Regions from separate parts of the Variovorax paradoxus genome, predicted to be linked through region 3. Evidence: predicted binding sites of a transcription regulator. Region 3 holds the regulator's gene; each other region holds the start of a gene.

Region 1 (7,170 bases), 1.3 Mb from region 3:
GGCATCGAGTACGGCGACATGCAGCTGATCTGCGAGGCCTACAGCCTGTTCAAGGCCGCGGGCTTCACCACCGACGAAATGGCGGCAGTCTTCAACGAATGGAACGACGGCGAGCTGCAGAGCTACCTGATCCAGATCACCGCCAAGGCGCTCGAGCAGAAAGACCCCGAAACGGGCAAGCCGATCGTCGACGTGATTCTCGACAAGGCAGGCCAGAAGGGCACGGGCCAATGGACGCTCATCAACGCGGCCGAGAACGCGGTGGTCATCAGCACCATCAACGCAGCCGTTGAAGCACGCGTGCTGTCTTCGCAAAAGAACCACCGCGTGGCCGCAAGCAAGCTGCTGCAAGGTCCGACGGCGGAGCTTTCGCTCGACAAGAAGGCCTTGGTGGCCAAGGTGCACGATGCGCTGTATGCCTCCAAGGTCATCAGCTACACGCAAGGCTTCGACCTCATCAAGACGATGGGCGAGAAGAAGGAGTGGAAGCTCGACCTCGGCCGCATTGCGGCAATCTGGCGCGGCGGCTGCATCATTCGCGCGCGTTTCCTGAACCGCATCACCGATGCCTACCGCACCAACCCGGCGCTGGGCAACCTGATGCTCGACCCTTTCTTCAAGGACCTGCTCAACCGCACGCAGCAGAACTGGCGCGAAGTGGTGGCGCTGGCCGTGAGCAACGGCATTCCGGTGCCGGCGTTCAGCGCGTCGCTCGCCTACTACGACAGCTACCGCACCGAGCGCCTATCGGCCAACCTGCTGCAGGCGCAGCGCGACTTTTTTGGCGCGCACACGTATGAGCGGGTCGACAAGCCAGCGGGCGAGTTCTTCCATACCAACTGGCCCGAAGTGATCTAAGGGCCGGCGCAGACGGCCGGGTGCTTGCGCTCTAGCGGCGCGCAGCTTCCGGGATTTCGCGTTTGATCTGCGCCACCAGTTCCGGCAGCGGCGCGGTGGCGTCGACGGCAACCACGCCGGCCTCGCCCACCGGCGATTCGAGCGTGGCGAACTGGTTGGCCACCAGGCTGGCCGGAAACATGTGCTCGCCCGCGCCCGCACGCGCGGCCACGCGCCGCTCGGCCTCGTCGCGCTCGATGGCCATGAACACGAAGCGCAGGTCCGGCACGGCCGCACGCAGCTGCTCGCGGTAAGCGCGCTTGAGCGCAGAGCAAGTCAGCACCGCGCCCTGCGGCTTGTCGGCAAGCGCACGGCCCAGAGTGGCAAGCCAGCCGGCGCGGTCGGCATCGGTCAAGGGGATGCCCTGGCGCATTTTTTCGACGTTCGACGCAGGGTGGTGGTCGTCCCCTTCGATCAGCGGCAGCGCAAAGGCGGTCGCAAGCGCCGCCCCCAGGCTCGACTTGCCGCAGCCTGAAACTCCCATCACCACTATCCATATCCCGTTCATGCGTACCTTTGCAGCCATGGCCGGACGGCCGATGCCGCCGGTGGGTTGAATCTACCGCTTATTTTGAAGCGGATTTGATGCGATGCCCGGCTGCAGGCCGCACGGGACCAGCCCTCAGAAAAGACTGCCCTGCCCCGCCGCACCCGGCGGCCGGAAGGCGCCCAGGTCGAGCGGAATGCGTTCGCGGTTGAAGCCGATGCGGTTTGCCGCCTTCTCGAAGCGCTGGCGGATCAGGTCGGCCCAGAGGCCGGTGCCCTTCATGCGCGTGGCAAAGTCGGCGTCGTAGTCCTTGCCGCCGCGCATTTCGTGGATGCGCGCCATGATGCGGTCCGCCCGCTGCGGGTAGTGCAGCCCCAGCCACTCCTTGAACAGGGGCGCCACCTCCCACGGCAGCCTGATCACGGTGTAGAAGGCGCTGCGCGCACCGGCCTCCCAGGCCGCTTCGAGCACCTGCTCCATGTCTTCGTTGACGAACGGGATCTGCGGCGCCACGCTCACCCCCACCGGCACGCCTGCCTCGGCCAGGGTGCGAATGGTGCGCAGCCGCCGATGCGGAGCGGCCGCTCGCGGCTCGAGCTTGCGGGCCAGTTCGCCATCGAGCGTGGTCACGGTCACGTACACCGCGGCAAGGTGCTGGGCGGCCATGGGCGCGATCAGGTCGAGGTCGCGCTCCACCGCGCTCGACTTGGTGACCAGCGCAAATGGGTGCCGTGTTTCTTGCAACAGCTCGATGATCGAACGCGTGAGGCGCAGTTCGCGCTCGATGGGCTGGTAGCAATCGGTGGCGGTGCCGATGGCGACGTGGCTTGGCCGATAGCCTTTGCGGCCGAGTTCGGCGCGCAGCACCTCCACGATGTTTCGCTTGGCAATGAGCTTGGTTTCGAAGTCGAGCCCCGGCGAGAGGTTGAGGTAGCTGTGGGTGGGCCGCGCAAAGCAGTAGATGCAGCCGTGTTCGCAGCCGCGATACGGGTTGAGCGAACGGTCGAACGACACGTCGGGCGATTCATTCTGGTTGAGCACCGACTTCACGTCTTCGAAGCGCACCTCCGTCGCCAGCGGCAGCAGCCCTTCGGCTTCGGCCGCGCCCTCTTCGAGCGTGCCCCAGCCGTCGTCGAACGCATTGCGCTCATCACGCGAAAAGCGGTGTGCCAAGTGCGTGGCCGCGCCCCGGCCTTTGATGATGTGGATGGGAATGTGGGCAGCTGGCATGTGGCGCACCTTTCTTTTGACTACTGTTTATTCATACAGTATTCCAAACCAGCGGCATGTGCAAATGAATTTGTATTTCTCTATTGACAGAAATTTCTAAAATCTTAGACTTCGAGGCATGGAACTCACCGACATCCAACGCAAATTCGTCCTCCACTGGGGCGAGATGGGCTCCATGTGGGGTGTCAACCGCACGGTTTCGCAAATTCATGCGCTGCTGTTCGCCCATGGCAAGCCCATGCATGCCGAAGAGCTCTCCGACACCTTGGGCGTGGCCCGCTCCAACGTGAGCAACAGCCTGAAGGAACTCCAGGCCTGGAACCTGGTGCGGGTAACGCACATCCTCGGCGACCGCCGCGACTACTTCGAAACCAGCGTCGACGTGTGGGAACTGTTTCGCACCGTGGTGCGCGAACGCAAGGAACGCGAGTTCGATCCCACCATCCGCGTGCTGCGCGAAATCGTCTCGAGCCCCGACTTCCAGAAGGAGCCTGCCGATGCGCAAGACCGCATCCGCTCCACCATGGACCTGATGAGCAAGCTCGCCACCTGGGCCGACGAAATGCTGCGGCTCTCGCCCGGCACGCTCGACAAGGTGCTGACGCTGGGCGCCAGCGTGCAGAAGTTCGTTCGCGGCGATGCGCCTCCGGCGGCGCCCACGGCACCGAAGAAAAACGACGATGACCCGGATGCCCATCACGCCAGCCTGCCGATGATCTGAGCTTCTCTTTTTTTGCCAAATCATTTCTGTTTTGACAGAAATAACGAAACAAAACCATGCGCCCTGCTGTCACCTACCCTCTCACCGTTTACTACGACGCTACCTGCGCCCTCTGCACGGCCGAGATGAACGGCATGAAGGCGCGTGATGCCGCCGGGCGCCTGCAGCTGGTCGATTGCTCGCCGCCGGGCTTCAGCGAAGGACCCGCGCCTCGCGAGGCGCTGATGACGGCGATTCACGCGGTAGACGCCGCCGGACAGGTGTTCGCGGGCGTCCCTGCCATTCGGGCCTGCCGCGATGCCGTCGGGCTGCCGAGCGGCAGCTTCCTTCTCGACCTGCCGCTCGTCGCGCCGCTGGCCGACCGCGCCTATGCGGTGCTTGCGCGCAACCGCTACCGGCTGCCGCGCTGGCTGGTCACCCTGCTGGCCGGAAAGGCCGCCCGCTCGTCGGCCACATGTGCCGGTGGCAATTGCCGAATCTGAAAAGAGAAAAAGGAGCTTTTTGTGCCCAATGTTTTCCAGCCCGATTTCCGCGCGGCGCAGACGCCTGAAGCTCCGCTGTCCAACCAGGCCATCACACGCGCGGACACGCAGGACTACTTCACCGAGGTGGCCGACGACTACCGCGCATGGAGCCCCAGCTACAACATGCACTTCGGCTTTTGGCGGCTCGGGCTCAACCCATTGCGGCGCGAAGGCATGCTGGTGGAGATGAACCGAACGGTCGGCCGCGCACTGAAGCTCGACGAGGCCGACGCTCCCAGCCCGAAGCAGGAGGCCGCGCAACCCCGCCGCTGCGTGATCGACCTGGGCTGCGGCGCCGGCGCCACCGCGCGCACACTGGTGAGCGAAGACCCGTCGCTGTATGCCGTCACCGTCACCAACGTGGCCGTGCAGAACAGCATCGCGGCCCGGCTCGACGCCCGTGCCGGCGTGGCCGATCGCATGGCGCACATCGAAGCCGACTACACGCGCACCGGCCTGCCGGCGGCGCAAGCCGATGGCGCGTGGGCAGTGGAGAGCGCCTGTTACGCCAGCGGTACGGCCAAGGCCGATTTCGTGCGCGAGGCGGCACGCCTGCTGAAGCCCGGCGCTCGGCTGGCGGTGGTCGACGGCTTTCTGCTGCGGCGCCAGCCCGGCCGCGTCGCCGGCTGGCTGCACCGCCTGTGGGCCGACAGCTGGGCCGTGCCCACGCTGGCCGTGCAGGAAGACTTTGTGACCGCACTGCGCGACAACGGGTTCGAAGACGTCAAGGTGCAGTCGCTGCGCTGGCGCGTCGCGCCCAGCGCGCTGCACATTCCGGCGCTGGCCACGCGCTTTGCGCTGGCCGAGCTCTGGAAGGCGCGCGGCAAGCTCAGCCCCTGGCGCCGCAAGCACATTGTCGCGAGCTACTGCGCCCTGGTGCTGGGCGTTTTCTGGCGCGACTTCGACTACTGCATGGTGACCGCCAGGCGCAGCGGCTGACAACAAGCGCCACCGAAACAACAAGACAGCAAACACAACGAGGAGAAGAAACCTACATGAGCACCGAACCCGAAGAAGCCGCACCGCGCGAGTTGCCACCCACCGCGACCAGCGCCGCAGAAATACAGGAGCCGCCGCTGCGCCGCATGCCCTTTGCATGGTTCTGGCCACTGCTGGTGGGCGCCGCGGCCGCCTTCGTGCTGCGCATCGCCTTCAGCGGATTGCCGGGCCAGCGCTTCTCGGCCATGCTGGGCTCCTTCATCTACCTTGCGCCCGCGGTGTGCGGTGCCGTCACGGTCTATATGGCCGAGCGAATCGAGCGGCGCGGGTGGGGCTACTACATCTGGGCACCCTGGGTTGCCACCGCGCTGTTCGTGGTCGGCACGCTGCTGGTCTACATCGAGGGAATGATCTGCGCCATCGTGATCGTGCCGATGTTCGCCTTCATGGGCAGCCTTGGCGGGCTGGCCATGGGGCTGGTCTGCCGTGTCACCCACTGGCCCAAGCCGGCGCTCTACAGCTTTGCGGTGCTGCCGCTGCTACTCGGCGCCATCGAGCCGCAGTTGCCCAACCCGGAGCTGATCTCGAAAACGTCGCGCACGGTCTTCATCGCCGCGCCCGCCGAACGCGTGTGGCATGAGCTCAACGATGTGCGCGACATTCGCCCCACCGAAGTGGGCGATGCGTGGGCGTACCGCATCGGCGTGCCCATGCCCGTGGCGGCCGTCACCGAGCAAACGTCCGAAGGCCGCGTGCGCAAGGTGCAATGGCAGAAGAACGTGCACTTCGACGAGGTCGTTACCGACTGGCAGCCGCTGAAGCGGGTGGAATGGCGCTACCGCTTCTCGCCCGACTCTTTTCCGGCCGGTGCGCTGGACGACCACGTGCTCATCGGCGGCCACTATTTCGACCTGCGCGACTCGGCCTACACCCTCACCCCGCGCGAGGGCGGCACGGAGCTTCGCATCGACGTTTCATGGCGCGTGAGCACGCGCTTCAACTGGTATGCCGACCGCGTGGCGCACTTTCTCCTCGGCGATTTTTCCGAGCACATCCTGCGCTTCTACAAGGTGCGCAGCGAAGCGGCCGCGGCGGCCGCATGACCGACACCCGGCCCGTCTTTCAGCAAGTGCTCGGCCCCGCCTGGGAGCGGCTGGGCGAGGTCATCCGCCGCCACTACACCATGGCGCCGTTTTCGAATGCCCACGTGTGCGTGCGCGGCACCATGGACGAAGTGCACCACGCACCCTGGGCAAGGCTGCTCATGCCCTTCGGCCGCCTGTTCGGCGCACTCGTTCCCTACACCGGCACCGGCGTGCCGATCGAAGTGCACTACCGCTGCCGGGCGGACGACGCCCTCTTGTACTGGGACCGTGTCTTCCGCTTCGAAGGCCGCGCGCCGTTCCATTTTCGTTCGCACATGGGCCGTGTGGCAGAGCGCGGCAGCGAGGTGGTCGAATACGTGCGCTTCGGCATCGGCATGCGCCTGGCTGTGAGCGCGGAAGAAGGCGCGCTGGTGTTTCGCGACAAAGGCTACATCTGGCGCCTTGGCAGGCTGCGCTTGCCGCTGCCGCTGGGCCTGCTGCTGGGCACGGCCTACGTCGAGGAGCGGCCCGACCCGGCCGATGCCGACGGCTTCACCATGAAGATGGTGCTGCGCCACCGCTGGTTCGGCGACGTGTTCCGCTACAGCGGGCGCTTCAGGTTAGGGCCACAATGAGCCCATATGCCGCGCCGCCCTGAAAACCTCTATCCGCAGTACCACGCCCACGTCTATTTCGGCCCCGCTACGGTCGCGCAGGCAAGGCAACTGTGCGAGCGCGCGGGCCATGAGTTGATGGTGGTGGTCGGCCGGGTGCATGAGCGCCTGGTCGGGCCGCATCCGCACTGGAGCTGCCAGCTGGCGTTCGACGCGGCCGAGTTCGACCAGGTGATCGATTGGCTGGAGGCCAACCGCAACGGCCTCGACATTTTTGTGCACGGCGTCACGGGCGACGACCTGGCCGACCACACGGCGCATGCCATGTGGCTCGGTGAAGAAAGCGCACTCGACCTGCGGATGTTCCGGCACTAGGCGGCAGGCCCCGCTTAGAACTCCGCGTCCAGTTCGTCGATTTCCTCGGGTTCCTGCTTCGCGGCGGCCACCCACTCCTGCATGGCGGGCAAGTCCATCACGCGCTTGCAATAAGAGGCGCAGACCGAGTCCAGCGGCACGTCGTAGCTCAGAAAGCGCGTGACCACCGGCGCATACATGGCGTCGGCCATGCCGGGCTGCTTGCCGAACAGGAAGGGGCCGCCGTAGGTCTTGAGGCATTCGCGCCAGATGGCGACGATGCGGTCGATGTCGGCCTGCGCACGCGACCAGATCTTGA
Region 2 (7,170 bases), 2.4 Mb from region 3:
AACCACTTGCCGGGGTACTGGCCGGCCTCGGCCTGGAACACGCCGTGGATTTCCCAGTAGTCGCGGCTCACGAACTTGCGGATCTTTTCCTCGCGCTCGACCACCACCGAGAGCGTGGGCGTCTGCACACGGCCCACGGTCGTCAAAAAGAAGCCGCCGTCGCGCGAATTGAAGGCCGTCATGGCCCGCGTGCCGTTGATGCCCACCAGCCAGTCGGCCTCGGAGCGCGAGCGCGCGGCGTCGGCCAGGCCCTGCATCTGCTTTTCGGTGCGCAGCGCGTCGAAGCCGTCGCGAATGGCCTGCGGCGTCATCGACTGCAGCCACAAGCGCTTCACCGGCTTGTTCAGGCCCGTCTTGCCGCCCGCGTACTGCTCGATCAGGCGAAAGATCAGCTCACCCTCGCGGCCCGCGTCGCAGGCGTTGATGAGTTGCGTCACGTCCTTGCGCTTGGCCTGCTTGACCACGGCGTTCAGGCGCGTCTTGGTCTTGTCGACCGGCTTCAGGTCGAAGTGGGGCGGAATGACCGGCAGGTTCGCGAAGCTCCACTTGCCCCGCTTGACGTCGAACTCCTCGGGCGCCTGGATTTCGACCAGGTGGCCGACAGCGCTAGTCACAACGTAGCTTTCGTTCTCGAAATGCTCGTCGTGTTTGTCGAACTTGCCGGCCACCGGCGTGAGGGCGCGGACGATGTCCTGTGCCACCGACGGCTTTTCTGCAATTACCAAAGTCTTCATCAACATTCCTAAAAGAGTTCCCAGGCCGGCGCCGAGCCGCCTCAAGGCGGCCTGCGGCCCCCTTCGGGGGGCAGCGACGACACGCCGTGCGAGAGCGTGGGGGCCACATACAATCTGCGGCTTCCCGCGTGTGCGCACGCGCACACGCGCATGTGTGCATATTCAACCTAACAGACTTCGGCGATGCCTTCCAAATCCCCACAATTCGCCGGCCGCCGCATTCAGATGCGGCGTTCGGATGTCCACGGCAACGGCGTGTTCGCGGTGGACGACCTGGCCGAAGGCGAGACGCTGATCGAATACAAGGGTGAAGTCATCAGTTGGAAAGAGGCGCTGCGCCGCCATCCGCACGACCCTTCCCAACCCAACCACACCTTCTACTTCCACATCGACGACGGCCGGGTGATCGACGGCAACGTGAACGGCAATGCCGCGCGCTGGATCAATCACTCGTGCGAGCCGAACTGCGAGGCCGACGAAGTCAACGGGCGCGTTTATATCAAGGCCCTGCGCAACATCGCTGCAGGAGAAGAGCTCAACTACGACTACGGCCTGATCATCGACGAGCCCTATACGCCCAAGCTGCTGGCCGAGTTTCCGTGCTGGTGCGGCTCCGAGAATTGCCGCGGCACGTTGCTGACGCCCAAGGACGAAGACGAAGAAAAGAAAAAGAAGAAAAAAGCCAAGAAGAAGGCCGAGAAGAAAAAGGCCGAGAAAAAAGAAGCGAAAAAGGCAGACAGGAAAGCCGAAAAAAAGGCTGAAAAGAAGTCCGAGAAAAAGAAGTCTAAAAAGGACGAGGCCGGCAAGGGCTGAGCATGAGCACCACGGCCGAATGGTTCGAAGACCGGATTGCCGCGGCAGTGGCGCCGCTGCTGCCCGGGTTTGCGGTCGAGGCCGTGGCCGAGATCGACTCGACCAACACCGAGCTCATGCGCCGCGCGCGCGCCGGCCGCGCCGAGCCGGTGCTGCTGGTGGCCGAGCGCCAGACAGCCGGGCGCGGCCGCCTTGGCCGGCCGTGGCAAAGCGCGCAGCAGGGCGAGCAGCAAAACGCCGCCTCGCTCACCTTTTCGCTGGGCCTGCCGCTCGCGCCGCGCGACTGGTCGGGGCTCTCGCTGGCCGTGGGCGTCAGCGTGGCGGAAAGCCTCGATCCGTCCGGCGATGCGAAGGTGGCGCTCAAGTGGCCCAACGACCTGTGGGTGAACGACCGCAAGCTGGCCGGCATCCTGATCGAAACCGCAACGCCGCATGCGGGCCGCGCCGATGCGGCGGGCCCGCCGCGCTACCTGGTGATCGGCATCGGCATCAACATCGGCCCGCGCGAAGCCGAGGGCATGCGCACGCCGCCCGCGTGGCTGCGCCAATGGCGCCCTGACGCCACCGGGCCCGAGGTGCTTGCCGAACTTGCCGCGCCGCTGGTGCGCAGCGTGCAGGCCTTCGAGGCGCAAGGCTTCGCGCCCTTTGCCGAACGCTTTGCCGCGCGCGACGCATTGCGCGGGCGCGAGGTCCAGCTCAGCGACGGCAGCTTCGGCACGTGCGAAGGCGTGGCCTGGGGCGGCGAACTGCAGGTGCGCACGGCCGGGGGCTTGCAGATGGTCTCGAGCGACGAAGTCAGCGTGCGCCCTCGCGGCATGGCTTTTTGAGATTCACCATGAAGTTGCGCCTTGCACTGATCGTTCTCGTCCTGGCCAATGTCGGCTACTGGCTGTGGGCTCGCGGCGACCTGGCCGGCTTCGGATTGATGCCGGCCGGCATCACCGAGCGAGAGCCGCAGCGCCTCTCGCGCCAGGTTCACCCCGAATGGCTGCAGATCCGCAAGGACGGCAAGACCGGCAACGGCAACACCACCGCCGCGCCCTGAACGCGCTGCAGCTCAAGGCGCCAGCTCTTCGCCCTCGAAGCGCACCGTGAAGCGCGCCCCCGGCGGTTGCCGGCCCGGATGTGCGTCTTCGAGCTTGACCTGCGCATGGTGCTGGTTGGCAATCTCCCGCACGATCGGCAAACCCAGCCCCGAACCATCGGCCTCGTTGCCGAGCACGCGGTAGAAGGGCTCGAACACCAGTTCGCGATCGGATTCCGCAATGCCCGGGCCGTTGTCTTCCACCTGCAGCAGCACCACATGCCCGAACGGATCGGCCAGCACGCGCGCGGTGATCACGCCTGGCCGCTCAGGGGTGGAGGGCGTGTAGTTGATGGCGTTGTCGACCAGATTGCGCACCAGTTCCTTCAGCAAGGTGGCGTTGCCTTCGAGCACCACGCCGGGAGCACCTTCCTCGGCGCCGTCGTAGCCGAGGTCGATACGCTTCTCGATGGCGCGCGGCACGGCTTCGCGCACCACTTCGATGGTGAGGCGTGCCAAGTCGCAGGGTTGGCGGCCTGTGCCCGCGCCGGTGCTTTCGGCACGGGCGAGAGATAGCAACTGGTTGACGGTGTGGGTCGCGCGCACGCTGGCGCGGCCAATCTGCTTGAGCGACTGCTTGAGCTCGTCAGCGTTGGCGCCTTCACGCTGCGCCAGGTCGGCCTGCATGCGCAAGCCCGCAAGCGGCGTCTTGAGCTGGTGCGCCGCATCGGCGAGAAAGCGCTTCTGGGTGTGGATGGAATCGTTGAGCTTGTCCAGCAGTTCGTTCACCGAAGACACCAGCGGCACCACTTCGAGCGGCACCGACGATTCGTCGAGCGGGCTCAGATCGCCGGGGCGCCGCTCGCGGATGCGCGCCTCCACCACCGAGAGCGGCTTGATGCCGCGCACCAGCGCCAGCCAGATCAGCAGCACTGCGAGCGGCAGGATCGCGAACTGCGGCAGCAGCACGCCCTTGATGATTTCGATGGCCAGCACCGACTGCTTCTCGCGCGTCTCGGCCACCTGCAGCAGCGCGGGGGCCGAGTCGTCGCCGCCGTCGGCCAGCCAAAGCGACGCCACGCGCACCGGCTTGCCGCGCATCTCGCCGTTGCGAAGCGAAACCACGCCCGTGACCGGGGGCTCGTCGGTGTTGGGGTGCGGCACGTCGGCCTCCCCGCTCAAGAGCTTGCCGTGGCTGTCGAGCACCTGGTAGTAGACGCGGTCGGCATCGTCGGCCCGCAAGATCTCCCGCGCCGGCTGCGGCAGCACGAACTCCGTCTGGCCCTGCTGCACGGTGACCAGGCGCGCCAGCGTCTGCACGTTGTATTCGAGCGCGCGGTCGAATGGCGCGTTGGCAATGCCCTGTGCCACCAGCCACGTGACGCCGATGCTCACCGGCACCAGCAGCAGCAGCGGCGTGAGCATCCAGTCGAGGATCTCGCCGAACAGTGAGCGCTGCGCGCGCTGGAACAGTTTCAAGGCTTGCGGTCTCCGAAGCCCTCGGGCGAGCCCCCGGCGGTCATTGCTGGATTTTTTCGAGGCAATAGCCCAGGCCGCGCACGGTGGCAATGCGCACCGGCCCCTTTTCGATCTTCTTGCGCAGGCGGTGGATGTAGACCTCGATGGCGTTCAGGCTCACTTCCTCGCCCCATTCGCAGAGGCGCTCCACCAGCTGGTCCTTGCTGACCAGGCGGCCGGCGCGCTGCAGCAGCACCTCGAGCAGCCCGAGTTCGCGCGCCGAGAGCTCGACCATCTTGCCGTCGATGGTGGCCACCCGGCCGGCCTGGTCGTACACCAGCGGGCCATGCCGGATGGTGTTGCTGGTGGCGCCCATGCCGCGACGCGTGAGTGCCCGCACGCGCGCTTCGAGCTCCTGCAGGCTGAAGGGCTTGGCCATGTAGTCGTCGGCGCCGTGGTCCAGGCCCTTGACGCGTTCTTCCACGCTGTCGGCCGCGGTGAGCACCAGCACGGGCAGCTGCGAACCGCGCGCGCGCAGGCGCTTGAGAATTTCGATGCCGTGCAGGCTGGGCAGCCCGAGATCGAGAATCAGCAAATCGAACTCGCTGTGCGTCATGAGCGCGGTGTCGGCCTGCGAGCCGTTCGCCACGTGGTCGACCGCCGCGCCCGAGGTGCGCAGGCTGCGCAGCAGGGCATCGGCCAGCACCTGGTCGTCTTCGGCAATCAGAATCCGCATGAGCCACCTCCGGCCGGTTCGGGCGCCGCGCCGGCGCCGTTCACATTTGTCTCTCGCAGCCGAGTCTAGCCCGCTGTGTACGCTTCCAGACCGATGGTTACCACGGTGGCGACGTCGTTGCCGACGCTGGCGCGGAACTCGCGCTCGGCCTGCGTAACGGCGCTGCGGAAGGCGTCGAGCCATGCCAGCCCGTCGGCGGTGAAAAGCACACGCCGCGCCCGTGCATCGAGCGGATCGGGCCCGCGTGTGACCAGGCCCCAGGCCTCGCATTGGTCCACCAGCGCCCCCATCGCCTGTTTGGTCATGCCGGCGCGCTCGGCCAGCTCGGTCAGTCGAGAACCCTCGCGTGCCAGGTGCCGCGTGATGTGGATGTGCGCGGCGCTCACCTGGGCGCGCGCGGCCAGGTTCGACAGTGCCAGCGGCACATCGACGTCGTGCGCCATGAGTTCGAGCACGCGCTCGTCGAAGCGGCGCATCGCATGGCCCAGCAGGCGGCCCAGGTGGGTTTGCCGCCAGGCATCGGGATCGGTCGGAAAAGCGCTTTCAGCCATCGCTCAAATGGTAAAGCAAACTGACTAAAAAGTAGGTTTACTCAAACCAATGAGCCCCTACACTACTGTTCAAGCATCCAGCCTGTAATTAAAAGCAGATGGATGGCAGTCACACACAAACCGTTGATTTTCAAGGAGATTTCCACATGGACGCAGTCGTCAAGGGCGCAAGCATCTCGGTCGCCAACAGTGAAAAGGCCAAGGCCCTGCAAGCCGCGCTGGCGCAAATCGAAAAGCAGTTCGGCAAGGGCACGATCATGCGGCTCGGCGAAGGCGAGGCGCTCGAGGACATCCAGGTGGTTTCCACCGGCTCGCTCGGCCTTGACATCGCGCTGGGCGTCGGCGGCCTGCCGCGCGGCCGCGTCATCGAAATCTACGGTCCTGAATCGTCGGGCAAGACCACGCTCACGCTGCAGGTCATCGCCGCCATGCAAAAGCAGGCCGGCACCTGCGCCTTCGTCGATGCCGAGCATGCGCTCGACGTGCAATACGCCCAGAAGCTCGGCGTGAACCTGTCCGACCTGTTGATCAGCCAGCCCGACACCGGCGAGCAGGCGCTCGAAATCGTCGATTCGCTGGTGCGCTCGGGTGCCGTGGACCTGATCGTTGTCGACTCGGTCGCCGCGCTCACGCCCAAGGCCGAAATCGAAGGCGAAATGGGCGACTCGCTGCCCGGCCTGCAGGCCCGCCTCATGAGCCAGGCGCTGCGCAAGCTCACCGCCACCATCAAGAAGACCAACTGCATGGTCATCTTCATCAACCAGATCCGCATGAAGATCGGCGTGATGTTCGGCTCGCCCGAAACCACCACCGGCGGCAATGCGCTGAAGTTCTACGCCTCGGTGCGCCTGGACATCCGCCGCATTGGCACCATCAAGAAGGGCGACGAGGCCATCGGCAACGAAACCAAGGTGAAGGTGGTGAAGAACAAGGTCTCGCCCCCGTTCAAGACGGCCGAGTTCGACATCCTGTTCGGCGAAGGCATCAGCCGCGAAGGCGAAATCATCGACATGGGCGTGAACGCCAAGATCCTCGACAAGTCGGGCGCCTGGTACGCCTACAACGGCGAGAAAATCGGCCAGGGCCGCGACAACGCACGCGAGTTCCTGCGCGAGAACCCCGAGTTGTCGCGCGAAATCGAAAACAAGGTGCGCGAGTCGCTGGGTATCCCGCTGCTCGCAGCCGATGCAGACGCCCCCGCGACCGAAAAGGCCGAGAAGCCTGCAAAGGCGGCCAAGGCCGAGAAGGCTGACAAGGGCGAGTAAGCGAGCACGGCGCGGCTCCTGTGGGCCGCGCAAGCGAACAGCAGGCATGGCATTCGGTGCTCCCTCACTCAAAGGCCGCGCGTTGCGGCTCCTGAGCCAGCGCGAGCACTCGCGCGCGGAGCTGGAGCGCAAGCTGGCCAAGCATGAAGAAGAGCCCGGCACGCTGGCCCGCGCGCTCGACGAACTGGCCGCCAAGGACTTCATCAGCGAGCCGCGCGTGGTGGCATCGGTGCTGAACCAGCGCGCCGCCCGCTCGGGCGCACTGCGGGTGCGCCAGGAACTGCAGGCCAAGGGCATTGCGCCCGAAGCCATCGCAGAGGCCGTGGCCAGCCTGCAAGACACCGAAGTAGAGCGCGCCACTGCGTTGTGGCGCCGCCGTTTCGACGCACCGCCTGCCGATGCGAAGGAGCGCGCCAGGCAGATGCGCTTTCTGATGGCGCGCGGCTTCCCGGGCGCGGTGGTGGCCAAGGTACTCAGGAGCAATTTCGATGGCGACAACGAACCAGGCGAGTGAAGATGCTGCCGCGATGCAGTCCCGTGTCGTCACGCAACGCGTGGCCTGCGACTGGCGCCGCGCCTATGCGCTGGC
Region 3 (7,170 bases):
GCGCCACGGGTTAATCACAAAGTTATCCACAGAATCTGTGCGTCTTTGCTTACAAGCAAACAAGCCGCATGGCGATGGTGGGCTCGGTGGATAATCGCCGCGCATTTGCAGTCTACGGGCCGGAGGATTTTCTTGTTTTCCATCATAGTTGCCGCGGGCTGGCCGATTTGGCCATTGCTCGCTTGTTCGGTCATCGCGCTCGCGCTGGTTATAGAACGTTTCACAAGCTTGAAGACCGTGAAGGTCCTGCCGCCCAAACTGCTCGACGAGGCGATGACCGTCTCGCACGGCTCGGTTCCGGGCCCCGACGTAGTGACCAAGCTCGAACGCAATTCGTTGCTCGGGCAGGTGCTGGCCGCCGGCCTTCGCGCACTCAACGCCAATCCCCGCTGCACCGAAGACGACCTTCGTGCGGCCATGGAAGCCTCGGGCCGCACGGTGGCGCACAAGCTGGAGCGCTATCTGCCGGCCTTGGCGACCATCGCGTCGGCGGCGCCGCTGCTCGGCCTCCTGGGCACTGTGATCGGCATGATCGAAATCTTCGGTTCGCAGTCGCCCGGCAGCGGTGCGGTGGGTTCCGGAAATCCGGCACAGCTGGCGCACGGCATTTCGATTGCGCTCTACAACACGGCCTTCGGCCTGATCGTGGCCATTCCGACCCTGATCTTCTGGCGCTATTTCCGCAGCCGGGTCGACGAATACCTGTTGAATCTCGAATTGTCGGGCGAGCGCTTTGCCCGCCATCTGAACGCGCTGCGGAAATGATGGCCGTCCCAACGCTTGCCATTGCCGGTCTTGACGGAGACCGGGCATGAGCCGCGGCCGCATGCATTTCCGCCACGGCGCGCGGGACGAGCCCGAGATCAACCTGATCCCGTTCATCGACGTGCTGCTGGTTGTTCTCATCTTCTTGATGCTGTCGACCACCTACAGCAAGTTCACGGAGATGCAGCTGCGCCTGCCAACGGCGGACGTCGACTCGCAGCGCGACTATCCCAAGGAAGTGATCGTGGCGGTGTCGGCCGATGGCCGCTACTCGATCAACAAGACGCCGCTTGCCGACCGCAATGTGGCGACGGTGGCCGCCGCTCTCGGCGCGGCAGCAACGGGCGGCAAGGACAGCGTGGTCATCATCAGCGCCGACGCCAGCAGCCCGCACCAGGCCGTGATCACGGTCATGGAAGCAGCTCGCCGGGCCGGGCTGGTGCAGATCACCTTCGCAGCCCAATCGACGGCGCAAGCGGGACGCTGAGTGCCGCCCTACGGCAGCAGCAGTCACAGCGCATCGGCCTCGCGGCTGCAGCGCGCGTGGCTGCATCGCGGTGTGCTGGCTTGGCTGCTTTGGCCGCTGTCGCTTGTCTATGCGGCGCTCTTCGCATTGCGAAGCTGGTTCTACCGGCTGGGATGGCTGAAAACCGAACGCGTACAGGTTCCCGTGATCGTCGTGGGCAATGTCATTGCGGGCGGTGCCGGCAAGACACCGGTCGTGATGGCCGTGGTTCGGCATCTGCAGGCGCGCGGGCTGCGTGTTGGGGTGATCTCGCGCGGCTATGGCCGGCATACCGACGATTGCCGTGAGGTGCTGGACGAAAGCGACCCGCGGGACGTGGGCGACGAACCGGCGCTGATCCGCCATGCGACCGGCGCGCCCGTTTTCGTGGCGCGGCGCCGCGTCGAAGCCGCACGGGCGTTGCTGGCGCGGCATCCGGCCACGCAAATCATCGTGAGCGACGACGGGCTGCAGCACCTTGCGCTTGCGCGCGATATCGAGATCTGCGTGTTTGACGACCGCGGCGTCGGTAATGGCTGGCGGTTGCCCGCAGGTCCGTTGCGGGAGCCTTGGCCGCGCCGGTGCGACCTGGTGCTTCACAGCGGGGAGCGGCCGGCATTCGACGGTGGCTACACCGCGACACGCGCATTGGCGCAAGAGGCCATGACGGGCGATGGCAAACGTGTACCGCTGAGTGCTCTCGCGGGCAAGCCCGTATCTGCACTGGCAGCCATTGCACGCCCTGAAGCGTTTTTCGACATGCTGCGCACGCGCGGCCTCACGCTGGCCGAGACCTTCGCCCTACCCGACCACTACGATTTTGCCGACTGGCAAGCGCCCGCCAATACCGGACACCCGCTGCTCTGCACCGAGAAAGACGCGGTCAAGCTCTGGCGCAAAGCACCCGGCGCGCTTGCCGTGCCGCTGCGTTTCGAGCCCGCACCGGAATTCTTCGCCGCGCTCGACGCAAAGCTATCATCGCTCGATGGATACCAAGCTGCTTGAACTGCTCGTCTGCCCCGTTACCAAGGGCCCGCTGACCTGGAACGCCGAAAAGCAGGAGCTCTGCTCGCGCAGCGCCCGCCTTGCCTATCCAGTGCGAGACGGGATTCCGGTGCTGCTCGAGAACGAGGCGCGCACGCTGTCCGACGAAGAGCTGGGGCTGTGAGCTTTACCGTTCTGGTGCCGGCGCGCCTGGCTTCGACCAGGCTGCCCAACAAACCGCTGGCGGACATCGCCGGTTTGCCCATGGTGGTGCGCGTGGCGCAGCGGGCGAGCCAATCGACCGCGCTGCGGGTGGTGGTTGCAGCGGACGACCTTTCCATTGTCTCGGCATGCAAGCAGCACGGCGTGGAGGCCATCCTCACGCGCCAGGATCATCCGAGCGGCACCGACCGCCTTGCCGAGGCCTGCGAACAACTCGCACTCGATGGCGGCGACATCGTCGTCAATGTGCAAGGCGACGAGCCGCTGATCGACCCTGCGCTGATCGACGCTGTTGCATCCGCGCTCGCCCTTCGCGCGGAGGCCGCCATGAGCACCGCGGCCCATGAAATCGATTCGCTCGATGACTTCCTGAACCCGAACGTGGTGAAGGCGGTGCTCGACGCAAAGGGCAATGCGCTGTACTTCAGCCGCGCGCCGGTTCCCTGGTGGCGCGATGGTTCCGTCAACCGGGTGCCAACCGCGCTGCCTAGCCCGGCACCACTGCGCCACATCGGCATCTACGGGTACCGCGCGGGTTTCGTGCGCAAGTTTCCTTCGTTGCCGCCGGCTCCGGTCGAGGCGACCGAAGCGCTGGAGCAACTGCGTGCGCTCTGGCACGGGCATCGCATCGCGGTGCATGTCACCCATGCGGCTCCCGGCCCAGGCATCGACACGCCCGAAGACCTGGCCCGCGTGCGCGCACTGTTCGCAGCCAGGCCGACGCCCTGAAGCATCGCGCCGCAGGGCGGCTGTAACGGAAATTCTTCACGCTGTCGCATGCTATCCTCGACGCAATTCCGCCCTGCACGGCTCCCGGGCCGCCGCTTGGTGCGACACAAGATCTAAGAACCGTCCGAGGACACCATGAGACTAATTTTGCTGGGCGCGCCCGGGGCGGGCAAAGGCACGCAAGCGGCCTTCATCTGCCAGAAATACGGCATTCCTCAAATTTCGACCGGCGACATGCTGCGCGCAGCCGTCAAGGCCGGCACACCGCTCGGCCAGCAAGCCAAGGCGGTCATGGAATCGGGTGGCCTGGTGAGCGACGACCTCATCATCAACCTGGTGAAGGAACGCATTGCGCAACCCGATTGCGCCGACGGTTTCCTGTTCGACGGCTTCCCCCGCACCATTCCGCAAGCCGACGCCATGAAGGCGGCGGGCGTCAAGCTGGACTACGTGCTCGAAATCGACGTGCCTTTCAGCGACATCATCGAACGCATGAGCGGCCGCCGCTCGCATCCCGCATCGGGCCGCATCTATCACGTCAAGTTCAACCCGCCGAAGGTCGATGGCAAGGACGACGTCACGGGCGAAGAGCTGATCCAGCGCAAGGATGACGAGGAAGAAACCGTGCGCAAGCGGCTCGAGGTGTACAGCCAGCAGACGCGTCCGCTGGTCGACTACTACTCGGCCTGGGCCAAGGCCGATCCGGCTTCGGCGCCTAAATACCGTGCCATCAAGGGCGTCGGCACGGTCGAAGAAATCACCCAGCGCGCGCTGGCTGCACTGAGCAACTGAAGTTCACGCGCAGGCGCGCGGCTGCAGCTGCGCCGCCTGCTTGCCTGTTTTGCGTGTTGCCGCCGCTCAGGCGGCCTTCTCGATCAGTTCCAGCATCAACGCAATGCGCGCCTTGACCGGCGTCAAGGCACCGGCATCGCGCAGCTTGTCATCAGGCCTCGGAAGAATGCGCCCGCTCGCGCAACGTGTGGCGCGCAACACGGCGACCCCCGCATCCTGCGCGCGAAGCGCGGCAGCCTCCAGCGCATGGTGCACCGTGCCGTTGCCAGTCGCGGCCAACACCAGCCCGCGCACCGGCTCGGCGACGCCAGCTGCGCGCTCCTGAAGCAGCAAATCGACGACGGCCCCGTTCGCACCGGCGTGGCTGGTGAGAATTTCGACTCTCGGCCATTGCGACGTGGCATCTTCCTTGGCTTCGAGGATTTGCGAGTTCTTGCTTGCGTGTGATCGAGGCCAGTCCCGCAGGCGCCGTACCGCGCCCTCTTCCACATAGCCGACCGGACCGGCGTCGCCCGATGCAAATGCATCCTGCCGGTAGGTGTGCACCTTCTGAACATCCGTGGCGCCGTGAATCACGCCCGCGCAAACCACCGTTACACCCTGTGCCGCCGGCGTTGCCGCAACTGCGATGGCGTCGCGCACGTTCTGCGGGCCGTCGGGCGAAAGCGATGTAGCAGGACGCATGGCGCAGGTCAGCACCACGGGTTTGCCGGGTGAAAGCACGGTTTGAAGAAAGAAGGCCGTCTCTTCCAGAGTGTCGGTGCCGTGCGTGATCACTACGCCGGCTACGTCGGCCTCGGCCAGCCAGAAGGCGCAACGCCGGGCGAGCTGCAGCCAGACGCCGGGTTCCATGTCCTTGCTGTCGAGCTGCGCCACCTGTTCGGCCCCGAGCTCCAGGCCTTCGGGTGCCTCGATGCCGCCCAGCAGGTCTGCCACGCCAACTTGCCCGGCCGTGTAGCCGATGTTGTCGCCGCCGCTCGCGGCGCGGCCGGCAATGGTGCCGCCCATTCCCAGAACCACAATGCGCCGCAGGCTCGGCGAAAGCGAATTAACCATGGCTTGCCAACTTTTAAAAACTGGTTAAAAATACAGGTACTGGATATCTAGCCAGTGCCGCAAGGAACAACATATGCAGTTCGCCGTGAAGCTTACCGCCCGCCAGCAGCAAATCCTGGACCTGATCCAGAGCGCCATCGCACGCACCGGCGCTCCGCCTACGCGAGCCGAAATTGCCAATGAGCTAGGCTTCAAGTCGGCCAACGCGGCCGAAGAGCATCTGCAGGCACTGGCTCGCAAGGGCGTCATCGAACTCGTCAGCGGCACCTCGCGCGGCATCCGGCTCAAGGGCGATGCGCTGCGCTCGCTCAACGAGTCGCGCAACAACCAGTTCTCGCTTTCACTGCCCGGCATGGCGCAGCTGGCACTGCCCCTCATCGGCCGTGTGGCGGCGGGTTCGCCCATCCTCGCGCAAGAACACGTCGACCAAACCTACTATGTCGAGAACACGCTGTTCCAGCGCCAGCCCGATTACCTGCTGAAGGTGCGCGGCATGTCCATGCGCGACGCCGGCATCATGGACGGCGACCTGCTGGCGGTGCAAGCCACCAAGGAAGCCCGCAACGGCCAGATCGTGGTGGCGCGCCTCGGCGACGAAGTCACGGTCAAGCGCCTCAAGCGCAACAAGCAGGTCATCGAACTGCATGCCGAAAACCCCGACTATCCGACCATCGTGGTCCAACCTGGCGAGCCCTTCGAAATCGAAGGCCTGGCGGTCGGCCTCATTCGCAACACCATGCTGATGTAGGCCTTGCGGCCTGCCCAGAGCAGCACCCTATCCGGTCGCCACAGGTGGCGGGCGTATGGCGCGAAGTCGCCATCACCCTGTTGCGCCCGATCAAAGAAATCCTGCCTGTGTTCAACCTCATACTTTTTTGGAGTTCACATGGGAATCGCCCTCCTCGCCATCGCTGATTTGTGGATGCCGCTGCAAACGCTTGCAAACCGGCTGCTGCCGGCGCGCCGTCCGCGCCGCCGCGACAACGGCAGCGCCTCCGCAGGGTTGCGCTACGTCGCGGTCCGGCCGGCATGCACGGCTCGCGCCCATGGCGCGGCCACCCCCAAAGCCGCTCCGGCACCCGTACGGCCGCTGCGCGTCATTCGCGTGGTGGATGGTCCCCGGGGTGAAAAGTGCAGCGCCAACCGCATGGTGATTTCGGGCCGCATGGCCGATGTTTGCGCCGAACTCGACCGGTTGGCGGCCCTCGAGGCCATGGAAGCCGCCAGCACCGCGCCCTCCACACACCTGCACTAGCCCCATGCAAACCCCGGTGACCACTGCCCGGGGCGGGTATCCAAACGTTCACACGCGCGTCATGCCAATGCTGCGAGGCACAATGGCACGCCATGAACATTGTGATCCTCGACGATTACCAGGACGCCGTGCGCAAGCTGCGCTGCGCCACCAAGCTGGACGCGTACGCGGCCAAGGTCTACACCAACACGGTCAAGGGCATTGGTCAACTGTCCATTCGCCTGAAGGACGCCGACGTGATCGTGCTGATCCGCGAGCGCACCCACATCTCGCGCCAGCTAATTGAAAAGCTGCCCAAGCTCAAGCTCATTTCGCAGACGGGACGGGTGGGCAACCATATCGACGTCACTGCGTGCACCGAACGGGGTGTGGCGGTGGCCGAGGGCACCGGCTCTCCCCAGGCGCCCGCCGAACTCACCTGGGCGTTGATCATGGCGGCCATGCGGCGCTTGCCGCAGTACATCAGCAACCTGAAGCATGGCGCGTGGCAGCAATCGGGGCTCAAGTCGGCCTCGATGCCGCCCAACTTCGGACTGGGCTCGGTGCTCAAGGGCAAGACGCTCTGCATCTGGGGCTACGGCCGCATCGGCCAGCTGGTGGCTCGCTACGGGCAGGCCTTCGGCATGCAGGTCGTCATCTGGGGCCGCGAGGCAAGTTGCGCCAAGGCCAGGTCCGACGGCTTCCAGGTGGCGCAGAACCGGCACGAGTTCTTTGCCGCCGCCGATGTGCTGTCGGTGCACCTGCGGCTGAACGAGGAAACCGTGGGCCTGGTCACGCTAGAGGACCTTTCGCGCATGAAGCCGACGGCGCTGTTCGTCAACACCTCCCGTGCGGAACTGGTCGAGCCCGATGCCCTGCTTGC
Region 4 (7,170 bases), 2.2 Mb from region 3:
GGCGCCCTCGTTGATCATTGCGGCCATGTAGCGGCGCATGATTTCTTCTTCGGTGAAGGCGCGCGGCTCGATGCCGGCGCGCTCGCGCTCGGCGTCGATGATGGCCAGCACCTCGGGGTCGGGCACGCCGGTGCGCGCGCCTTGGGGGTACAGGTAATAGCCGCGCTGCGTCTTCTGGCCGAACCAGCCGCGCTCGCAGATGCGGTCGGCAACCTGCACGTAGCGCGCCTTGGGGTCGCGCGTGGCCGCCTTGCGCTTGCGCGTGGCCCAGCCGATGTCGCCGCCCGCCAGGTCGGACACCTGGAACGGCCCCATCGGGTAGCCGAAGTTGCGCACCGCCTCGTCGATCTGGTAGGGCGAGGCGCCGTCTTCCATCATGTGGTCGGCGGCCTGGCGGTACACCGCGAGGATGCGGTTGCCGATGAAGCCGTCGCACACGCCGGCGCGCACGGGCACCTTCTTCAATTTCTTCGCAAGCTCGAAGCCCGTGGCCACTACGTCGGCGCTCACCTTGGCGGGCACCACGATCTCGAGCAGCTTCATGATGTTGGCCGGCGAGAAGAAGTGCAGGCCCACCACGTCCTGCGGGCGCGAGATGCTGGCCGCGATCTCGTCGATGTCGAGGTACGAGGTGTTGGTAGCCAGCACTGCGCCGGGCTTGCACACCCGGTCGAGTTCGGCGAACACCGCCTTCTTCACGCCCATGTCTTCGAACACGGCTTCGACCACGATATCGGCCTGCGCGAGCGCGTCGTAGCTCGTGGAGCCCGAAAAGCGCGCCATCACGGCCGCCTTGGCCTCGGGCGTCATGCGGCCCTTGCCGATCAGGCCGTCGTACACCTTTTCAACGTGCTGGCGGCCGCGCGCAAGGCTGGGCTCGTCGCGCTCGATCATGGTCACGGGCAGGCCCGCATCGAGCATGGCCACCGCAATGCCCGCGCCCATGGTGCCGCCGCCGATGATGCCGGCCGATTCGAGCGCGCGCGGCTTGGCGGCCTTGGTTTCGGGCGCCTTCAGCACTTCGCGCTCGGCGAAGAAGGCGTGGATCAGGCCGGCGCGCTGCGGGCTGTCGATGCACTGCAGGAACAGCTTGCGCTCCAGCGCCATACCTTCGTCGAAGGGCAGCGTGAGCGCGGCTTCGACGGCTTCGATGATCTTCATCGGCGAGAACAGGCCTCGGCTCTTCTTGGCAGTGTCGGCGCGCGCCGCTTCGAGCGCGGCGCGGCTGGCCTCTGCATCGGCCAGGCCGGCGGCCTCGCGCGCGCGGCGCACCGGCGTCTTGGCCGCGGCCAGTTCTTCCGCATAGGCAAGGCCCTCGGCGCGCGCGTCGGCCTCGGTTCCCAGGCGGTCGACCAGCCCGAGCGACATCGCTTCCTTCGCACCCGCATGGCGGCCGCTGAGCATGAGCTCAAGCGCGGGCTTCACGCCGATGAGGCGCGGCGCGCGCTGCGTACCGCCCGAGCCGGGCAAGAGGCCGAGCTGCACTTCGGGCAGTCCCAGCTTGGCCGACGGAGCGGCAAGGCGGTAGTGCGCCGACAGCGCCACTTCGAGCCCGCCGCCCAGCGCCGCGCCGTGGATGGCGGCAATCACCGGCTTCGTGCAGTTCTCGATCTTCAGGCACACCTCGGGCAGCGAAGGCGGCTGCGGCGTCTTGCCGAACTCGCGGATGTCCGCACCCGCGATGAAGTTGCGGCCCGCGCCGACGATCAGCACCGCGGCGGCCGCGCTGTCGGCCTCCGCCGCCTCGATGGCGGCCACCAGGCCTCGGCGCACATCCACGCCCAGGGCGTTGACGGGCGGGTTGTCGATGGTCACCACGAACACGCCGCCCGGTTTGGGAGAACGCTCGAAGCTGACGGGGTTGGAAGAAGACGCGGGAAGGCTGGAGTCGGTGGTGGCCATGTCTTGTCTCTCTTGTCTCTTGCGGGTTCCAGGGTGAACCCAGCATTCTTTGCCCGATGCGCGGCTTTGACAATTGCATAGCCGGTTGACAGACTGTCAAAGGATTTTTGACACAATCGGGTGCATGGAGCTCCAATCGCTGACTTTGCTGGTGGAAATCCTCGACGCCGGCAACCTGAGCGCGGCGGCACGCCGCCTCAAGATGAGCCGCGCCAATGTCAGCTACCACCTGAACCAGCTGGAGCGCTCGGTCGGCGCCCAGCTGGTGCGGCGCACCACCCGCCGCGCCGAGCCCACGGAGATCGGCCTGCGGCTCTACCAGCACGGCGTTGCCATCCAGGCCGAATTGCTGGCCGCAAAAGAATCCGTCACCACTCTGGGCGAGGGCCTGCAGGGCCGCGTGCGGTTGAGCGTGCCAAGCGGCTACGGTCAGTTGGTCATGGCCGACTGGCTGATCGACTTCAAGCGCCAGTACCCCGGCATCGTGCTGGACGTGGTGTTCGAAAACCGCATCGAAGACCTGCTGCGCGACGAGGTCGACATTGCGATCCGCGTGGTGCCGGAGCCGCCACAAAACCTGGTGGCGCGGGAACTGGGGCCGGTGCGCTATGTGGCCTGCGCCTCGCGCGACTATGCGCAGAAGCACCCGCTGCCGGTGCAGCTGGACGAGCTGCAGGGCGCGCCGGTGGTCACCGCCGCGGTCATCGGCCGGGAGCTGCGGGTGTCGGCCTACCAGGGTGAGACCCGGCGCGAGGTGATCCTCGAGCCGACGCTGATTTCAGAAAACTTCTTGTTCCTGCGCCAAGCCATCCTCGCGGGGCTCGGCATTGGCCTGGTGCCCGACTACGTGGTGCAGGACGACGTGCGCCGGGGCGAGGTGGTGACCACGCTGGACGACTGGCGCCTGAGCATTTTCGGCACGCAGATGTTCATGCTCTACATGCCGAACCGGCAGCACACGCGGGCGATCCGCACCTTCATCGACTTCATCCTGGAGCGGGTGCGGCCGCCCGCCATGGATTCGGCCAATCAGTCGCAGCGGTAGGTGACTTCGCCGACGACCGGCGCGCGCGAGCCCTTGGGGTCGAGATAGCGCATCGGAGCGCCGAAATTGCGGCAGTAGGCCTCGGCGTCCTGCGGACTGGGCGACTTGAACACGCCGTCGCCCAACCAGGTGACGCGGGGCGCGGGCCGCGCGGCGCATCCGGCGAGGACGAGGGCCGCGAGGGGCAGGGCGAAAAAAGCGGAGAGAGCAGGTGAGCGGCGCATCGGAAAGCGCATCGCTGCGCACGGGTGAACGAGCCCGGGACTTTAGCGGGTGAAAAGCCTGGGGGCTTTCCCCGTTCTGCAAGACACACAGCCTTCAAAACTGTATATTCATACAGTATTTTAAGTGCCCAGTTTCCCGTGGACCTCCAGCGCAAACTCGCCATCCTTGCGGACGCCGCCAAGTACGACGCCTCGTGCGCGTCCAGCGGCTCGCAGCCGCGCGACTCCATCGGCGGGCGCGGCATCGGCTCGACCGAGGGCGCCGGCATCTGCCACAGCTTCGCGCCGGACGGGCGCTGCATCTCGCTGCTCAAGGTGCTGCTCACCAACCACTGCCAGTACGACTGCCTCTACTGCGTCAACCGCGCGTCGAGCAACGTGCCGCGCGCGCGCTTTCGCGTCGACGAGGTGGTGCAGCTCACGCTCGACTTCTACCGCCGCAACTGCATCGAGGGCCTGTTCCTGTCCAGCGGTATCGTCAAGTCGCCGGACCACACGATGGAGCAGGTGGTCGAGGTGGCGCGCACGCTGCGCGAAGACCACGACTTTCGCGGCTACATCCACCTCAAGACCATTCCCGATGCAAGCGACGAGCTCATCGCGCGCGCCGGCCGCTATGCCGACCGCCTGAGCATCAACGTCGAGATGCCGACCACCGAAGGCCTGCAGGCGCTCGCACCCGAGAAGGATGAAAGCGCCATTCGCCGTTCCATGGCGCGGCTGCGGCTGCGCATCGACGACACGCGCGAAGAGGCGCGCCGCGTGGTGCCGATTCGCGCGCTGCCTGGCGCGGCGCCCGCCGCCGCAAATCCGCCGCCCTTTGCGCCCGCGGGCCAGAGCACGCAGATGATCGTGGGCGCCGACGCCACCGACGACCGTCAGATCCTTGCCTCGAGCGCCACGCTCTACGGCGCCTACAAGCTCAGGCGCGTGTACTACTCCGCCTTCAGCCCTATTCCCGACGCCGCCCGCGCGCTGCCGCTGGTGGCGCCGCCGCTGATGCGCGAGCACCGGCTCTACCAGGCCGACTGGCTCATGCGCTTCTACGGCTTCGGGCACCAGGAAATCGTGGCCGAGCCCGACGGCCTGCTGCGGCTCGACGTCGATCCCAAGATGGCCTGGGCGCTCGCGCATGCCGACCGCTTTCCGGTCGACCTGAACCATGCGCCGCGCGAAATGCTGTTGCGCGTGCCGGGGCTCGGCGTGAAAGCCGTCGAACGGCTGCTGCAGGCGCGGCGCGTGCGCCGGGTGCGCGCGGACGACCTCCGGCGGTTGCACGTGCCGGCGCGCAAGGTGCTGCCGTTTGTCGTTGCGGACGGGCACCGGCCATCGCGCGGGGCGCCCATGCCTTCGCCGGTGCCGCAGCGCGCTGCGCAAGCCTCGCTGTTCTGAGCCGAGCCATTTGCCATGCACGTGCGGCTCGACGACCCGGTCGATCTCGACGCCTTTCGCCGCCACGCGCGGCAGCTGCTCGCAGCGGGCGTGGCGCCGGACCGCGTCGAATGGAACGCGGTGCAGGCCGCCGGCGATGCCGCCGATCTGTTCGGTGCGGGGGGCGATGCCGCGCCGCCAGCAGCGCTTGCTACCGCCGCAGAACGGCAGCCCGTGCCCGCATGGTTCGTCGAACTGTGCGGCGACGTCATCCTGCACCGCGACCCGCAGCGCCTTGCTTTGCTGTACCGGCTGCTGTGGCGCCTTTCGCACGAGCCCGCGTTGCGGCACGACCCGCTCGACGCCGACCTGATGCAGGCCCGGCAGATGGCCAAGGCCGTGCACCGCGACATCCACAAGATGCGCGCCTTCGTGCGCTTTACCCGCGTGACGGGCGAAGACGGCCTGGAACGCCACGTGGCGTGGTTCGAGCCCGAGCACCGCATCGTCGAAGCCAACGCAGCTTTTTTTGCGCGCCGCTTCGCGCAGATGCGCTGGGCCATCCTCACGCCCGAGCGTTGTGTGGAATGGAACGGCCATGCGCTGGCCTTCCGCGATGGCGCCGACCGCCGCGAGAAGCCGCCGCCCGATGCCGGCGAGCAGCTCTGGCTGACCTACTACGAACACATCTTCAACCCGGCGCGGCTCAAGCTCGCGATGATGCGGCGCGAAATGCCGCGCCGCTACTGGCGCAACCTGCCCGAGGCCACGCTGATCCAGCCGCTGGCCGAGGCCGCTGCCGCGCGCAGCCAGTCGATGATCGAGGCGCCGCCTACCGCGCCGCGCCGCATCCGCGCGCCCATTGCGCTGCACCTGCGGCCGGCGGCGGGCGTGGAACCCGCCAACCTTGGTGAATTGCGCGCCGCGGCGCGTGCCTGCCGCGACTGCCCCATCGGCGCGCTCGCCACGCAGGCCGTGTGCGGCGAAGGTCCGCTCGGCGCCACGCACATGCTGGTCGGCGAGCAACCGGGCGACCAGGAAGACCTGGCGGGCCGGCCCTTCGTCGGCCCCGCGGGCCAGTTGCTCGACCGCGCAATGGCACAACTGGGCTGGGCGCGCGACACCGTGTACCTGGCCAACGCCGTCAAACACTTCAAGTACGAGCTGCGCGGCAAGCGCCGCATCCACAAGACCGCAGGCCAACGCGAGGCCGAAGCCTGCGCCCATTGGCTCGAGAGCGAAATTTCGCTGGTCCGGCCGCAGGCCCTGGTGGCGCTGGGTGCCACCGCCGCGCGCACCCTGCTGGGCCGCCCGGTGGCGGTGCAGGCCGAGCGCGGTGCGTGGCTGCACGAGCGCGGCGATGGCCGGCCCGTGTTCGTGACCCTGCATCCGTCGGCCCTGCTGCGCCTGCCCGACGTGGAGCGCGCCGAAGCCTTCGAGCGCTGGCTGGCCGACCTTGCGGCGGCGCGGCACGCTTTCTGCTGCAGTCGCGGCATGAAAGAACAAGCTTCCGCTGCAGCCCCTTTGCGCATCGCACCGCTCACGCCGCACGCCTTTGCGCCCTATGGCACCGTCATCGAGGCGCCCGCTGCCGGAGGCCGCGCCATCAACGGCGGCAACGCAAGGCGCTTCGACCTGCTCGACAACCTGCAGCTCGATGCCGCGGGCGGCCGCGCGATGCTCGCGCTGTTCCGCGCCGGGGCGCGCAGCTTTCCGCACGACGTGGCAGAGATGGAACGCCATGCGCTCGGCAGCCAGACCTTCGTGCCGTTGGGCGAGCGGCGCTTTGTGATCGTGGTCGCTCGCGCGGGGGAAGCGCCGGCCTCTGCGGGAGACCTGGCCGCCTTCGTTACCGACGGTCGGCAGGGCGTGGTGCTCGCGCCCGGCACCTGGCACCACGCGCTGCTGGCGGTGGATGCGGGAGATTTCGTGGTGATCGAGCGCGCCGGAGAGGCGGTCGATTGCGATCTCTGCGCGCTCGCGGCACCGGCGGTTGTCGACTGGAAGGGCTAGGCGCGCTTGCCGGGCGGCTTTTTCGCGGCGAGGCTTTTTGCCACCAGCACGGCCTCCCTGGCCAGCGCCGCCAACGCCTCGTGGTCTTCGATGATGTCGAGGGGAACCTCGAAATACTTCCGCACCTGCACCCGCCGCGCCTTCGTGTCGTAGGCAAAGCACCGGCTGCCCAGCTTCTCGTACTTTGGCCGGGTGGTGTCGTCCACCACGAAATACACGGTGCTGCCCATGATCATCGCGAACTGCGTGGCATCGGCCACGAGTCCCGTTCCGCCGAAGAAGCGCGTCTTGGCGATGCGGGGGATTGCAGAGAGCCGGTCCACGATGAAATCGACAAACTGCGCCGAGGCTTCCGACATGATGTGCTGGCGCCATGCGCCGGATGAAAAGAGCGCAGTGTCGCCGACTTGGACGAAGCCGCGGTACGCGGTGTCAGCCAGCGGCAATGCGCTCGGCCACCCGGATCAATGAACGGTCCGAGCCCGCCGGCCCCAGCAGCGACAGCCCGAGCGGCGCGCCGTCGCGCCGCGCCAGCGGCATCGACAGTTGCGGAAAGCCGCTGAGTCCCGCAATGCACAGCATCCGTATCGCGCGGTTGCGGTAGTCCTCCAGCCC

What was found. The regulator LexA, encoded in region 3, represses DNA repair genes until DNA is damaged. The targets are predictions, from matches to a motif close to ACTGTATNNNNATACAGT.
Region 1: the regulator LexA is predicted to act here: its motif matches at 2,637-2,654, upstream of QHG62_RS05870 (PA0069 family radical SAM protein).
Region 2: the regulator LexA is predicted to act here: its motif matches at 5,398-5,415, upstream of recA (recombinase RecA).
Region 4: the regulator LexA is predicted to act here: its motif matches at 3,271-3,288, upstream of QHG62_RS22435 (putative DNA modification/repair radical SAM protein).

Annotation. Positions count from the first base shown of each region.
Region 1 is NZ_CP123990.1:1,203,447-1,210,616, reverse strand. Features, by position in the region: gene gnd (decarboxylating NADP(+)-dependent phosphogluconate dehydrogenase) at 1-858, shown strand, start outside; gene QHG62_RS05875 (gluconokinase) at 890-1,405, opposite strand; gene QHG62_RS05870 (PA0069 family radical SAM protein) at 1,520-2,614, opposite strand; gene QHG62_RS05865 (GbsR/MarR family transcriptional regulator) at 2,733-3,335, shown strand; gene QHG62_RS05860 (thiol-disulfide oxidoreductase DCC family protein) at 3,392-3,817, shown strand; gene QHG62_RS05855 (SAM-dependent methyltransferase) at 3,839-4,798, shown strand; gene QHG62_RS05850 (SRPBCC domain-containing protein) at 4,855-5,901, shown strand; gene QHG62_RS05845 (DUF4166 domain-containing protein) at 5,898-6,518, shown strand; gene QHG62_RS05840 (DOPA 4,5-dioxygenase family protein) at 6,525-6,872, shown strand; gene QHG62_RS05835 (glutathione S-transferase) at 6,887-7,170, opposite strand, start outside.
Region 2 is NZ_CP123990.1:82,885-90,054, reverse strand. Features, by position in the region: gene QHG62_RS00375 (DNA topoisomerase III) at 1-734, opposite strand, end outside; gene QHG62_RS00370 (SET domain-containing protein) at 918-1,547, shown strand; gene QHG62_RS00365 (biotin--[acetyl-CoA-carboxylase] ligase) at 1,550-2,374, shown strand; gene QHG62_RS00360 (sporulation protein) at 2,383-2,592, shown strand; gene QHG62_RS00355 (sensor histidine kinase) at 2,605-4,050, opposite strand; gene QHG62_RS00350 (response regulator) at 4,091-4,765, opposite strand; gene QHG62_RS00345 (MarR family winged helix-turn-helix transcriptional regulator) at 4,831-5,316, opposite strand; gene recA (recombinase RecA) at 5,463-6,581, shown strand; gene recX (recombination regulator RecX) at 6,628-7,095, shown strand; gene QHG62_RS00330 (SRPBCC family protein) at 7,070-7,170, shown strand, end outside.
Region 3 is NZ_CP123990.1:2,470,481-2,477,650, forward strand. Features, by position in the region: gene QHG62_RS12015 (MotA/TolQ/ExbB proton channel family protein) at 133-765, shown strand; gene QHG62_RS12020 (ExbD/TolR family protein) at 827-1,252, shown strand; gene lpxK (tetraacyldisaccharide 4'-kinase) at 1,253-2,275, shown strand; gene QHG62_RS12030 (Trm112 family protein) at 2,256-2,438, shown strand; gene kdsB (3-deoxy-manno-octulosonate cytidylyltransferase) at 2,435-3,205, shown strand; gene adk (adenylate kinase) at 3,341-3,997, shown strand; gene QHG62_RS12045 (asparaginase) at 4,064-5,053, opposite strand; gene lexA (transcriptional repressor LexA) at 5,127-5,801, shown strand; gene QHG62_RS12055 (hypothetical protein) at 5,940-6,308, shown strand; gene QHG62_RS12060 (D-2-hydroxyacid dehydrogenase family protein) at 6,401-7,170, shown strand, end outside.
Region 4 is NZ_CP123990.1:4,667,435-4,674,604, forward strand. Features, by position in the region: gene QHG62_RS22420 (3-hydroxyacyl-CoA dehydrogenase NAD-binding domain-containing protein) at 1-1,902, opposite strand, end outside; gene QHG62_RS22425 (LysR family transcriptional regulator) at 2,027-2,947, shown strand; gene QHG62_RS22430 (hypothetical protein) at 2,932-3,183, opposite strand; gene QHG62_RS22435 (putative DNA modification/repair radical SAM protein) at 3,310-4,563, shown strand; gene QHG62_RS22440 (UdgX family uracil-DNA binding protein) at 4,579-6,555, shown strand; gene QHG62_RS22445 (TfoX/Sxy family protein) at 6,552-7,001, opposite strand; gene QHG62_RS22450 (amidase) at 6,988-7,170, opposite strand, start outside.